3 regions of the Neorhizobium fuzhouense genome follow, and region 3 is predicted to be linked to each of the others. Evidence: predicted binding sites of a transcription regulator. Region 3 holds the regulator's gene; each other region holds the start of a gene.
The links. Region 3 encodes PhoB, which activates phosphate uptake and scavenging genes when phosphate is short. Its sites were predicted from a motif close to TGTCATNNANCTGTCAT; they were not measured.

Region 1 (4,141 bases), on a different contig from region 3:
TATGAGCCTTGGCGTCAATCTTCTGGGCGTCCTGGTGGAAAAGGCGGCAAAGGCGCTGCCGGCTGCCGGCTGGGATATCGAGGTGCTCGAAATGCATCACAAGCACAAGGTGGATGCGCCCTCCGGCACGGCCCTTCTTCTGGGCCAGGCGGCGGCCAAGGGGCGCGACATCGACCTCAAGACGCAGTCCGTTCGGGTGCGCGATGGCCATACCGGCGCACGCGAAACCGGCACGATCGGCTTTGCGACACTGCGCGGCGGTTCGGTGATCGGCGAGCATTCCGTCATCCTCGCCGGCGAAGGCGAACTGGTGACACTCTCCCATTCGGCGCTCGACCGGTCGATCTTTGCCCGTGGCGCCGTGTCGGCGGCCCTTTGGGCCCGGGCTCAAAAACCCGGCTTCTATTCCATGCTCGACGTTCTCGGGCTTTCTGACTGATCTCAACATTCCTGGAGGATTACATGAGCGGAACACTCGTCCTTGTTCGTCACGGCCAGAGCGACTGGAACCTCAAGAACCTGTTTACCGGCTGGAAGGACCCGGAACTGACAGAGCTTGGCGTGGAAGAGGCCACCACCGGCGGCAAGGCGCTGGCCGATACCGGCATCAAGTTCGATATCGCCTTCACCTCGGTTCTGAAGCGCGCGCAGGAAACCTGCCGCATCGTTCTCGACAAGGTCGGTCAGCCCGATCTTCAGACCATCCGCGACCAGGCGCTCAACGAGCGTGATTACGGCGATCTTTCCGGTCTCAACAAGGATGATGCGCGCGCCAAGTGGGGTGAGGAGCAGGTGCATATCTGGCGCCGGTCCTACGACATCCCGCCGCCCGGCGGCGAAAGCCTGCGCGACACCGGCGCACGCGTCTGGCCCTACTACCTCACCGAAATCCTGCCCCGCGTGCTGCGCGGCGAAAAGGTTCTGGTGGCCGCACACGGCAATTCGCTGCGCTCGCTGGTGATGGTTCTTGACCGTCTTTCGAAGGAAGAAATCCTGAAGCTCAACCTCGCGACCGGCGTGCCGATGGTCTACACGCTGAACGCCGATTCGACCGTGGCGTCGAAGGTTGTTCTGGGCGACATGTCCGGCGCCCACTGAGCCGCCCGGTTCCGACATTTCGAAGCGCTGCCGGCCTCCGGCGGCGCTTTATTTTTTCCCAAGACTTACTTGGCGTACCAGTAGGCGCTCAAAAGACCGCTTGCGGCAAAAACCGAGAGGAAAGTGGTGATGAGAATGCTCGTTTCCATTGACCTGTCTCCTGTCTTTCAAGGTTGTCCTGTCTTCTTCTTGCAAGGTGAACGCGCCAAAAGCGAATTTGGTTGCGAGGTCGCGGCACGGCGAGAGCAAAGGCGCGCTCATTGACATGCTTGCGTCACAGCTTTCCGCTAGCAGCAGGCACGCGATCCGTTAGACTTCCCCGCAGCAACAGAAGTGATTCCCCCGCCCGTGCGTTACGCCGTCTATTTCACGCCTCCCCAGGATGACCCGCTGACCCGCGCCGCCGTTGCATGGCTTGGGCGCGATGCTTTTGCCGGCGCCGCGATGACACCGCCTTCCGATGCAGGCATGGCGCTTTCCGACTGGGAAGCGCTGACGGCCGATCCGCGCCGCTATGGCTTTCATGCGACGCTGAAAGCGCCCTTCACGCTCGCCGAAGGCTGCAGCCCGGCAGACCTTGAGGCAGCCTTCGAACGTTTTTGCGCGCAAGCGGCGCCGGTCGTCATCCCGAAGCTGGTGCTTGCGCAACTTGGCCTCTTCTTTGCCCTGGTGCCCGGGATCGGATCGTCAGAGGGCGTGGATAGCCTCTGCGCGGCCGTGGTCGAGGCGTTCGAGCCGTTTCGCGCAGCGCTGTCGCCGGAAGACATTGCACGGCGTCGCCCCGAGCGACTGACGGAGCGGCAGCGCGCCCATCTCGATCGCTGGGGCTATCCGTATGTCTTTGATGAATTCCGCTTTCACATGACGCTGACCGGCCCCGTTGCCGAAGCAGATCAACCGCGCATGCGCGATCTCCTCACAGAACGTTTTTCAGCCTTCACCGACCGCCCCCTGCCCGTTTCCCATCTCGGCCTGTCGGTCGAACCGGAACGCGGCGCCGCCTTTGCCATTGCGCGCCTTGCGCCGCTGTCCGGCAAGGCGAACACCGGAGAGACCATCGCATGAGCCACGAACTGATCCTGACCAATGCCCGCGTGGTGCTTGAAGACCAGATGCTGGACGGCAGCGTTCAGGTCAAAGACGGCCTGATTGCCGATATCAGCGAAGGCCGCACGACAACCGGCGAGGACATGGATGGCGACTACCTGATCCCGGGTCTGGTGGAACTCCATACCGACCATCTGGAGACCCATTATTCGCCCCGTCCCGGCGTGCGTTGGGACACGACCTCGGCCATCCAGTCGCATGACGCGCAGATCGCGACCTCCGGCATTACCACGGTGCTCGACTGCCTGCGGCTGGGCTCGGACGAGGACAGCGGTTTTGCGCGCGGCGACATGCGCGCCCTGGCCGACGCCATTGCAGCCGCCGACGCGGCCGGACGCTTGCGGGCCGACCACCTGATCCACCTGCGCTGCGAGGTTCCCTGCGCCGACGTGCTGGAACAGTTTTCCGATTTCGAGGGTGATCCCCGGGTCCGGCTTGCCTCCCTGATGGATCATGCGCCTGGCCAGCGGCAGTTCCAGTCGCTCGACCAGTATATCTTCTTCTACAAGAAGAAGCGCGGCATGACGGACGAGGCCTTTGATGCCTTTATCGAACGGCGCATGGCCGCATCGGCGCAATATTCCGCGCCCCACCGCGATGCGATTGCCGCCCGCTGTGCGGCGCTTGGCATTACCGTTGCAAGCCATGACGACGCGACGCTTGCGCATGTGGCCGAAGCAGAAGGCCACGGTGTGCGCCTTGCAGAATTTCCGACAAGCGAAGCCGCGGCCAAGGCCTCGCATGCGGCCGGCATGAGCGTGCTGATGGGCGCGCCGAATGTGGTGCGCGGACAGTCGCATTCCGGAAATATCGCCGCGCGCGATCTGGCGGAGCTTGGCGTTCTCGATGTCCTGTCGTCTGATTATGTGCCGTTCAGCCTGCTGCACGCGCCCTTTATCCTTGCCGACACGGTGGATGGGCTTAGCCTGCCGCAGGCGATTGCCATGGTGAGCGCGACGCCGGCCAGAACCGTCAACCTCAACGATCGCGGCCGAATCGCGGCCGGACTTCGGGCAGATCTCGTGCGCGTGCATCGCAGCCATGGCGTGCCGATCACCCGCGCCGTGTGGCGCAGCGGCCGGCGGGTTGCCTGATGCAACAGCCACCCGCGAGAGAGACCGCGACAGCTGGGGGCACGATGGCGGTGGTCGTCGGCCCGAGCGGCGCCGGCAAGGACACGCTGATCGGCTATGCCGCGGCCTATTTTACGCGTGATCCGCGCGTGTCCTTCGTGCGCCGGTGCATTACCCGCGATGCCTCCGCCGGCGGCGAAGACCATGAGGGGATGACGCCCGAGGTCTTTCTCGCCGCAGAGCAGGCCGGCGAATTTGCCGTGTCCTGGCATGCGCACGGCCTTCATTACGGCATTCCGCGCCGCACGAAGGAGGCGCTTGCGGCCGGCCAGCTTCTGGTTGCCAACGGCTCGCGCTCGGCGCTGCCGCTATTTCAGGCGGCCTATGACCAGCTTCTGGTGATCAACATCACGGCTCGCCCGGACATTCTGGCCGAACGGCTGATGGCGCGCGGGCGCGAAACCCGCGACGACATCCTCGCCCGGCTGCAGCGCGCAACGCTGCCGCTTTCCGGAGATTACCGGGTCGCCACGATCGACAACAGCGACAGCGTCGAAAAGGCCGGCGCGGAACTGGTGGGAATTCTGACGGAAAACCTGACAGCCCCTCGAATCAGCCAGTAGAAGTGGTCGAGGCTTCGCCTTAAAGTATTAAGAATGCTTCTGTGCGCCTTTTGGTGTATACGCGAAGGGAAGCGGCATGACCACGATCAGTGCTGTCGACGATCCCTCCTACGACCCTTTGGCCGCGCTTGAAGCACGGATGGTGGTGCTCGAGATCGTTACAATGTCGGCGCTTGCGATGGCGCTCGACACGTCGGATCCCGTGCAGGCCAGCAGCCTCGCCGACCTCATCCTGGAAAC
Region 2 (4,141 bases), on a different contig from region 3:
TTTGACCTATTGAAAGCGCAAAGGCTGAAGTAAGGCGACCTCCTGTCTCCTCCTTGCCCGGGAAAAGGCAGCAAATTGTCTCGATCAAAGAAATTTTTCCATCCTGCCCGGCATGGACAGTCCGGCAAATTGGTTAAGTCCGGGTATAGCCAAAGTGACAAACTATAGTAATAGCGGCCGCCGCACCGCACCGTCTCCTGACCTTTTAATGCTTATCTTAGCCGATACTGCCGTCTGGTCATCTGGAACCAAACGGCGGGATTGACGTTGGGTGCTGGCTTAATAACGAGCCTGCCGCAACGGGCGGGCGACAAGGAGACTATCATGCTGAAGGTGATCCAGAGCGCGGGTCTTGCGCTTGCCATGGCGGTGACGGGCCTGAGCGCTGCGACGTCGGCGCAGGCGCAACAGATGGAGCTGCGGGTTGGCCCGGATGGCATCCGTCCGGTCATTCGCGACAACGACCGTGACCGCCGCGGCCCGCCGCGCCGCGGCTGCAGCGAACGCGAAGCCCGCGCCGCCGCCCGCGATTCCGGTCTGCGCGATCCGCAAGTGGTGCGCGTAACGCCCGGCCGCGTCGTGGTGCAGGGCTTTACCCGTCGTGGCCCAAGCCGCATCACCTTTGCCAATGAGCGCGGCTGTCCGGAAATCTGAGCGGCATCCTTCTCGGCCAAATATCGTCGGTTTTACCCCGGAACGCTCAAGGCAGCTTTCCGGGGTTTTTCATGGCGCCGCCTTTACCACCGGCCGGCAAACCTGCCCCAGCAGGCGCATCTGGCAATCGGGTCAAAGGCCCATTCGGGCAGCCCAGGCGCGTTCGGTCGCCGGTGCCTCGTCGGTCGTTACCTGGTCGGGCTTCAGCGCCATGAGGGAAGAGAAATGCGCCCATTCCTCATCGCTGAAACCGGTCTCGGCGTTATGAAGGTTGAAGGTCCAGGCATCCACCTTGCAGCCATGGGCGTGGCAGAGGGAGATGAGGTCGAGGCCCTGCGCCGAGGCCTTCAGCACCAGCGGCCAGGACAGATAGATCGTGTCAGGTTGCGTCGGCCCCTGCAGATCCGACAGAAGTTCGGCCTCCACGGCTGCCGGGCCGCGGGCGTGAAGGAGTTCCAGCAGCTTGTCGGTCGGGTCGATGCCGCGGGCGAGATTGGGCAGGCGGTGTCCGATCGCAACGATCAGGTCGAGATCGCCGGCGCTGACGATGATCGAGCGGTCGGCACTGCCGAAATGCTCGACGAGATGCGACAGGCCGCGTTCGCCGATTGTTGCAAGATCATCCTTCATGTCGAACTGCAACAGCGCTTGCGGATGGGCGGTGGTCAGCATCCGGGCAAGGTCTTCGCTGAGAATGGGCGGCGTGCCGCCGGCCTTCATGGCAAGCTGGCGCAGATCGTCTGCCGATGCCGCGCGCACCGGGCCATGGCCATTCGTCTCTCCTTCCAGATCGGCATCATGCAGCACCACGAAGCCGCCATCGCCGCGCACCCTGAGATCGAGCTCCATGGATGCGCCGAGCGAAAAGCCGAGCGCCATCGTTTCGGCGGAAAATAGCGGGGCCGAAAGCGTCAGCCGAAGCCGGTGCCATTTGAGCCGGGTGCGATGCCCGTCATGGAGAATGTCGAGACCGGGCGCGGATGTGTGCATGAGGATACCTTCACCTGTAACGTTTGCCCCCGGCACAGGGCGGAGGGCCTGGATGTCGATGCCGTAGCACGGCCGGATGACAGAATTTTTCAAGGCCGATGGTCAGGCAGCAGGAGTGACATGGCGATCCACCCGATGTCCATGCAAATGAGGGGGAATGGCATCGTTCACGCAGCCGATGCGGGCGTGATCAGATCACCTGCGACCGCATGGCCCGGATCTGGCGCGTACGGATAACGGGAACATCTGCCCCTTGCGCAGAGTTCGACCCTTGAATCCCATCATGAAAGTGAGGTTGACGCATGTCACAAAACCATCCCACGCCGCCCTTTTCCCAGCCGAAGATTGCCATGCCTGGCCTCACCAAAGAGATGCAGCCGGTGCCGGATCACGGTGAAAGCTCCTATCGCGGTTCGGGCAGGCTCGCCGGCAAGAAGGCCGTCATTACCGGTTCCGACAGCGGTATCGGCCGCGCGGTTGCCATCGCCTTTGCCCGCGAGGGCGCGGACGTCGTGATCTCCTATCTCGACGAAGACGAGGATGCGGCGGAAACGGCACGTCTCGTGGAAGAGGCCGGCCGCAAGGCGGTGCTGGTGGCCGGCGACCTGCAGTCGCCGGAGCATTGCCGCAAGGTGATCGACACGGCCGTCCAGCAGCTGGGCGGTATCGACATCCTGGTCAACAATGCCGCGCATCAGGCGACATTTCCCTCCATTTCCGAGATTTCCGACGAGGAATGGGAGTTGACGTTCAAGGTGAACATCCATGCGATGTTCTATCTGACGAAGGCGGCTGTCGCGCATATGAAGCCGGGCAGCGCCATCATCAACACCACGTCGATCAATGCCGATAGCCCCAACCCGTCCCTGCTCGCCTATGCAACGACGAAGGGCGCGATCCAGAATTTCACCGCAGGCCTTGCACAGATGCTCGCGGAACAGGGCATCCGCGCCAATGCGGTTGCACCCGGCCCGATCTGGACGCCGCTCATCCCCTCCACCATGCCGGAGGAGTCGGTCAAATCCTTCGGCCAGCAGGTGCCGATGAAGCGTCCGGGCCAGCCGGCGGAACTGGCGACGGCCTATGTCATGCTCGCCGATCCGCTCTCCAGCTATGTCTCCGGCGCAACCATTGCGGTGACCGGCGGCAAGCCGATCATCTGATCGGTCGCTTGTCGGCTGCAGAAGGATGCCGCGAGATCTACGAGGTTTTGGAAGGCGGCGGGTTTCCTGCCGCCTTTTTCCTTGGGCGGTCAGGACTGCCTGTCCGGCGTGATCGATCGTGTGACGTTTTCGTCGATCAGGCGTGCGCCGCGCTGGCGGGTGAGATAGCGCCAGATCCACTGGATGGTGACGAGCAGCCGCTTTTCGAAATTCACCAGCAGATAGACATGGACCAGCGCCCACAGGAACCAGGCGATACGGCCCTTCAGTCTCCACTTTCCGAAATCAAAAATGGCGGCATGGCGGCCGATCACGGCGGTATTGCCGCGATTGTTGAAGTGGAAGGGCGCAGACGCTTTGCCATCGAGGAGTTCATGGCGTAGCGCCTTGCCGAGATACTGGCCCTGTTGCTTTGCCACCTGCGCAAGCGCCGGCAGAGGCTTTCCGGTCTCGTCCGTGCCAAGTGCCGTGTCGCCAAGCGCAAAGATGTCGGTATGGCCGGATACCCTCAGAGTGCCATCGACCGGAATGCGCCCGCCGGCCTTGCCCTCGACGCCAAGCCAGCCGGCGGCCGGCGAAGCCTTGACGCCGGCGCCCCAGATGACATTGGCGGTGCGGATCGTCTCGCCATTGGCGATCACGATCCCGTCCGAGATGTCTTCGACCATGTGGCCGGTCATCACTTCCACGCCCATGCGGTCAAGCTCGCGCCTGGCATAGGTGGTGAGTTCCTCCGGGAAGGCAGCGAGAATCCGCGGACCCGCCTCCACCAGCAGCACGCGAAAATGCTCGGGCGCCAGCTTGCGGAAATCCCGCGTGATCATGAAGCGGCCAAGCTCGGCAATGGCGCCGGCCATTTCCACGCCGGTCGGCCCGCCGCCGATGATGACGCTGGTGAGCAGCGCCTTCTTCTCCTCGGGGTCCTGCGACATCTCGGCCCGCTCGAAGGCGACAAGCAGCCGGTGGCGGATCTGGCGCGCCTCGTGGATGGTTTTAAGACCGGGGGCAAGCGCCCGCCACTCGTCATGGCCGAAGTAATTGTAGTCCGAACCGGTCGCAATGATCAGCCGGTCGTAAGGCACCGGAAGCGCCTGATCGAGCAGCACCATGCGGGCACTCGCATCGATACCGGTGACCTCCGCCAGCATCACCTGGATATTGTGATAGCGCCCCAGCGTGCGGCGGATCGGCTCGGAAATATCGGCGGGGGACAGGGCGGCGGTTGCCACCTGGTAAAGCAGAGGCTGGAAGAGATTGTGATTGCGCCGGTCAATGACCGTCACGTCGATTGCCGTATTGCCAAGCTCGCGCGCAACCGCCAGCCCGCCAAAGCC
Region 3 (4,141 bases):
TTTTCGGCAGCCCGTTCGATGCGCGCCAGACCCTCGCGGGCCTCATCCGCCGTGACCACCAGAGGCGGCAGCAGGCGGATGACGTTATCCCCGGCGGGAACGCCGAGCAGATGCTCCTCCCGCATGGCAAGCGCCAGATCGCCGGCCGGCACGCGCGCCTTGATGCCGAGCATCAGGCCTTCGCCGCGGATCTCCTCGATCACATCGGGAAAACGGTCTTTTAGCGAAGCAAGGCCCTGACGGAAGACGAGCGCCACGTCACGCACGTTTTCCAGAAAGCCATCAGCAAGCACGACGTCAAGCACGGCATTGCCGACGGCCATGGCGAGCGGATTGCCGCCATAGGTCGTGCCGTGGATGCCGGGCTTCATGCCGGACGCTGCCTCGGCGGTTGCAAGGCAGGCCCCGAAAGGAAAGCCGCCGCCGATGCCCTTGGCAACGGCCATGATATCGGGCGCGATGCCGGTTGCCTCATAGGCGAAGAATTTTCCGGTACGGCCAACGCCGGACTGCACTTCATCGAACATCAGGAGAATGCCGCGGTCATCGCAGATCTGGCGCAGCTCGCGCAGGAATTCCTTGGCGACGACGCGGATACCGCCCTCGCCCTGGATCGGCTCGATCAGCAGGGCTGCGGTGTTTTCCGTGATGGCGGCCTTCAGCGCCTCGAGATCGCCGAAGGGAACCTGGTCAAAGCCTTGCGCCTTCGGGCCGAAGCCCTCCATGTATTTTTCCTGGCCGCCGGCGGCGATCGTCGCGATCGTGCGGCCATGGAAGGCGCCTTCGAAGGTGATGATGTGGAATTTTTCCGGGTGACCCTTGGAAAAATGGTAGCGGCGGGCGGTCTTGATGGCGCATTCCAGCGCTTCCGCGCCCGAATTGGTGAAGAACACCTTATCGGCAAAGGTCGCCTCGACCAGACGACGGGCCAGCCGCTCCTGATCGGGGATCTCGTAGAGGTTGGACAGGTGCCAGACCTTTTCGGCCTGATCCTTCAGGGCCTGGACCAGATGCGGGTTGGAATGGCCGCAGGAGGTGACGGCGACGCCCGCACCGAAATCGAGATATCGCTCGCCCGTTTCCGTCACGAGCCAGACCCCCTCGCCACGCGTAAAACGCAGCGGGGCCCGTGCAAAGGTGTCGAAAAGCGCGGCTTCAGCCATGGCGACATCACTCCTTGGGCAATCATCCGTCCAAGCGCCCGCGGGCTGCCCGAACGCAAACCAGAAATCAAAAATGCCGCCTTGAGCGGCGGCAGGCGCACTATCTGCATTTCAGGATCAACTGTCAACAAATCGCTTGAATTCCGGGGGATTTCCGCTGCGTGAGGCTGGCTTGCGCCAGGCTTTCGCGCTGTGACAAAAAAGACTCGCCTTAAAAGCAAGTTGGGGAAAACCCGGAAATCGATTCGCGGCGATTCCACCGACTCTTGTCAGCGAGTCCCCGGGCCGATAGGTTAAAGATCAATTACTAGACTGCATGCGGCGGAACTAGTCACCAAACGTATAGATATGGTATGTCCGGCAGGAAATCCTCCCGCCGGAGGGTGAACGATTCTGTCTCGCACAGATGCTCTAAGGCGGAGAGACAGCATGAACTGGACGGACGAGCGCGTCGAGAGACTAAAGCGGCTTTGGGCCGAAGGCCTGAGCGCAAGCCAGATCGCCACACAGCTGGGCGGCGTCAGCCGCAACGCCGTGATCGGCAAGGTGCATCGCCTCAACCTGCCGGGCCGCGCAAAGGCCGGCGGCACGCAGGCAACGGCGCGCACCGCGCCCGCCAAGCGCACCACGTCGGCGCCGCGCGCACCAAACTTTGCCGCCCGCACCCCGGCCGGCGCCCCCACCCGCACCGTTACCCGTCCGCTCGGCGCCACGCTGGTGACGGAAGAGGTCGAGGCCGAAGCCGCCGAACCGGCAGAATTCAAGGCACCGAGCAATGTCGTCGTGCCGATGTCGCGCAAGCTGTCGCTGACGGATCTCACCGAGCGCACCTGCAAGTGGCCGATGGGCGACCCGCTGAAGGACGATTTCCACTTCTGCGGTTCGGAATCTGCCGATACCTCGCCCTATTGCAAGTATCACGCGCGGCTTGCCTACCAGCCGGTGAACGAGCGTCGCAAGGCCGCCAACATCTCGGCCGCTGCCCGCGCCTGATCCTTAAGGGATCGTCAGCCGATGCGAACGAAAAACGGGCCCCGCGCCCGTTTTTTTTGCGCGCTCGGCAGTGACCGGTGACTGGGGACAAGACAAACGCCCGGCAGCAGGGCCACCGGGCGTTGAACGTTTTGGGTCTGGCAAAACCGGCGTGCGGGGACCGCCTCAGGCTTCCATCGAATAGCCGGCGCCGCGCACGGTGCGGATCACATCCTGCATGTTGGAAAAGTTGAGCGCCTTGCGCAGGCGCCCGACATGCACGTCGACGGTGCGCTCGTCCACGTAGATATCGTGACCCCAGACGCCATCGAGAAGCTGCGAGCGCGAATAGACGCGGCCGGGCGATGTCATCAGGAATTCCAGCAGGCGAAACTCGGTGGGCCCAAGCCGCACTTCGCGGCTCTTGCGGTGAACGCGATGCGTTTCGCGGTCGAGTTCGATATCGCCGCAGCGCAGCACGCTCGACAGAACCTCCGGCCGGGCGCGGCGCAGCATGGCTTTCACACGCGCCATCAGTTCCGGCGTCGAGAAGGGCTTTACCACATAGTCGTCGGCACCGGTCGCCAGACCGCGCACACGCTCGCTTTCCTCGCCGCGTGCCGTCAGCATGATGATCGGCAGGCGTTCGGTATCCGGACGCATGCGCAGGCGCCGGCAAAGCTCGATGCCGGAGACGCCCGGCAGCATCCAGTCGAGGATCAAGAGATCCGGCAACCGCTCCTGCAGGCGGATTTCCGCCTCGTCGCCGCGCAGGATGGTCTCGACCTCGTAGCCTTCGGCCTCGAGATTATAGCGCAGGAGGACGCTGAGAGCTTCCTCGTCCTCCACAACCGCAATTTTGGGCAGCATGGTTCAGGCACTCCGTCAGTATGGCCTTACTCGGCCACGGCACCAAGCGTGTTGGACGTATCATCCTTGGGGCGCTCGCCTTCCGGCTGGGCACCGGTTGCAATGTAATAGATCGTCTCGGCGATGTTGGTGGCATGGTCGCCGATGCGCTCGATGTTCTTGGCGCAGAACAGGAGATGCGTGCACGACGTGATGTTGCGCGGGTCTTCCATCATGTAGGTCAGCAGCTCGCGGAACAGCGAGGTGTACATGGCATCGATTTCCTCGTCGCGCTGGCGGATGGCTTCCGCCTTCTGCACCGAGCGGCTGGAGAACACATCGAGCACTTCCTTCAGCTGCACGAGCGCCAGCTCGGACAGATGCTCGAGGCCACGGGCAAGCTTGCGCGGAACGCCGGTGCCCTGCACGGCAATGACGCGCTTGGCGGTGTTCTTGCCCAGATCGCCGACGCGCTCGAGATCGGCTGCAATGCGCAGCGTGCCGATGATTTCGCGCAGATCCGCCGCCATCGGCTGGCGCTTGGCAATCGTCACGATCGCCTTTTCCTGGATCTCGCGCTCGGCGTGATCGAGGATCACGTCGTCGGAGATGACCTTCTGGGCAAGCGCGCCATCGGAATTGACGAGCGCGCGCACGGCATCGCCGCACATCTGCTCGGCAAGGCCGCCCATTTCGGAAATGCGGCGGTTGAGGTATTTCAGGTCTTCGTCATAGGCCGAAAGGATGTGCGAAGGCATTTTGGCGTCCTCGGATAGGGGTGTCAGCACAAGGCGGCAGGCAGGGATCGGCGGCGGCAATCAGCCGAAGCGACCCATGATGTAGTCCTGCGTGCGCTGATCATCCGGGTTGGTGAACATCTTGTCGGTGTCGTTCTCCTCGACCAGCTGGCCGAGGTGGAACATGGCGGTGCGCTGCGAGACGCGGGCCGCCTGCTGCATCGAGTGGGTCACGATGACGATGGTGTAATTGCTGCGCAGCTCGTGGATCAGCTCTTCCACTTTCGCGGTCGCGATCGGATCGAGCGCCGAGCAGGGCTCGTCCATCAGGATGACTTCCGGCGACACGGCAATGGCGCGGGCAATGCACAGGCGCTGCTGCTGGCCGCCCGAGAGGCCGGTGCCGGATTCGTGCAGGCG

Region 1: the regulator PhoB is predicted to act here: its motif matches at 1,360-1,376, upstream of ACEXP3_RS18470 (DUF1045 domain-containing protein).
Region 2: the regulator PhoB is predicted to act here: its motif matches at 1,710-1,726, upstream of ACEXP3_RS06710 (glycerophosphodiester phosphodiesterase).

Annotation. Positions count from the first base shown of each region.
Region 1 covers NZ_JBHFFP010000011.1:39,944-44,084, forward strand. The annotation lists gene dapB (4-hydroxy-tetrahydrodipicolinate reductase) at 1-439, shown strand, start outside; gene ACEXP3_RS18465 (2,3-bisphosphoglycerate-dependent phosphoglycerate mutase) at 463-1,098, shown strand; gene ACEXP3_RS18470 (DUF1045 domain-containing protein) at 1,447-2,163, shown strand; gene ACEXP3_RS18475 (alpha-D-ribose 1-methylphosphonate 5-triphosphate diphosphatase) at 2,160-3,299, shown strand; gene phnN (phosphonate metabolism protein/1,5-bisphosphokinase (PRPP-forming) PhnN) at 3,344-3,901, shown strand; gene ACEXP3_RS18485 (hypothetical protein) at 3,978-4,141, shown strand, end outside.
Region 2 covers NZ_JBHFFP010000002.1:597,141-601,281, reverse strand. The annotation lists gene ACEXP3_RS06715 (hypothetical protein) at 325-654, shown strand; gene ACEXP3_RS06710 (glycerophosphodiester phosphodiesterase) at 787-1,644, opposite strand; gene ACEXP3_RS06705 (SDR family oxidoreductase) at 1,995-2,807, shown strand; gene ACEXP3_RS06700 (NAD(P)/FAD-dependent oxidoreductase) at 2,897-4,141, opposite strand, start outside.
Region 3 covers NZ_JBHFFP010000006.1:7,846-11,986, forward strand. The annotation lists gene ACEXP3_RS12185 (aspartate aminotransferase family protein) at 1-1,163, opposite strand, end outside; gene ACEXP3_RS12190 (GcrA family cell cycle regulator) at 1,593-2,156, shown strand; gene phoB (phosphate regulon transcriptional regulator PhoB) at 2,322-3,005, opposite strand; gene phoU (phosphate signaling complex protein PhoU) at 3,032-3,742, opposite strand; gene pstB (phosphate ABC transporter ATP-binding protein PstB) at 3,803-4,141, opposite strand, start outside.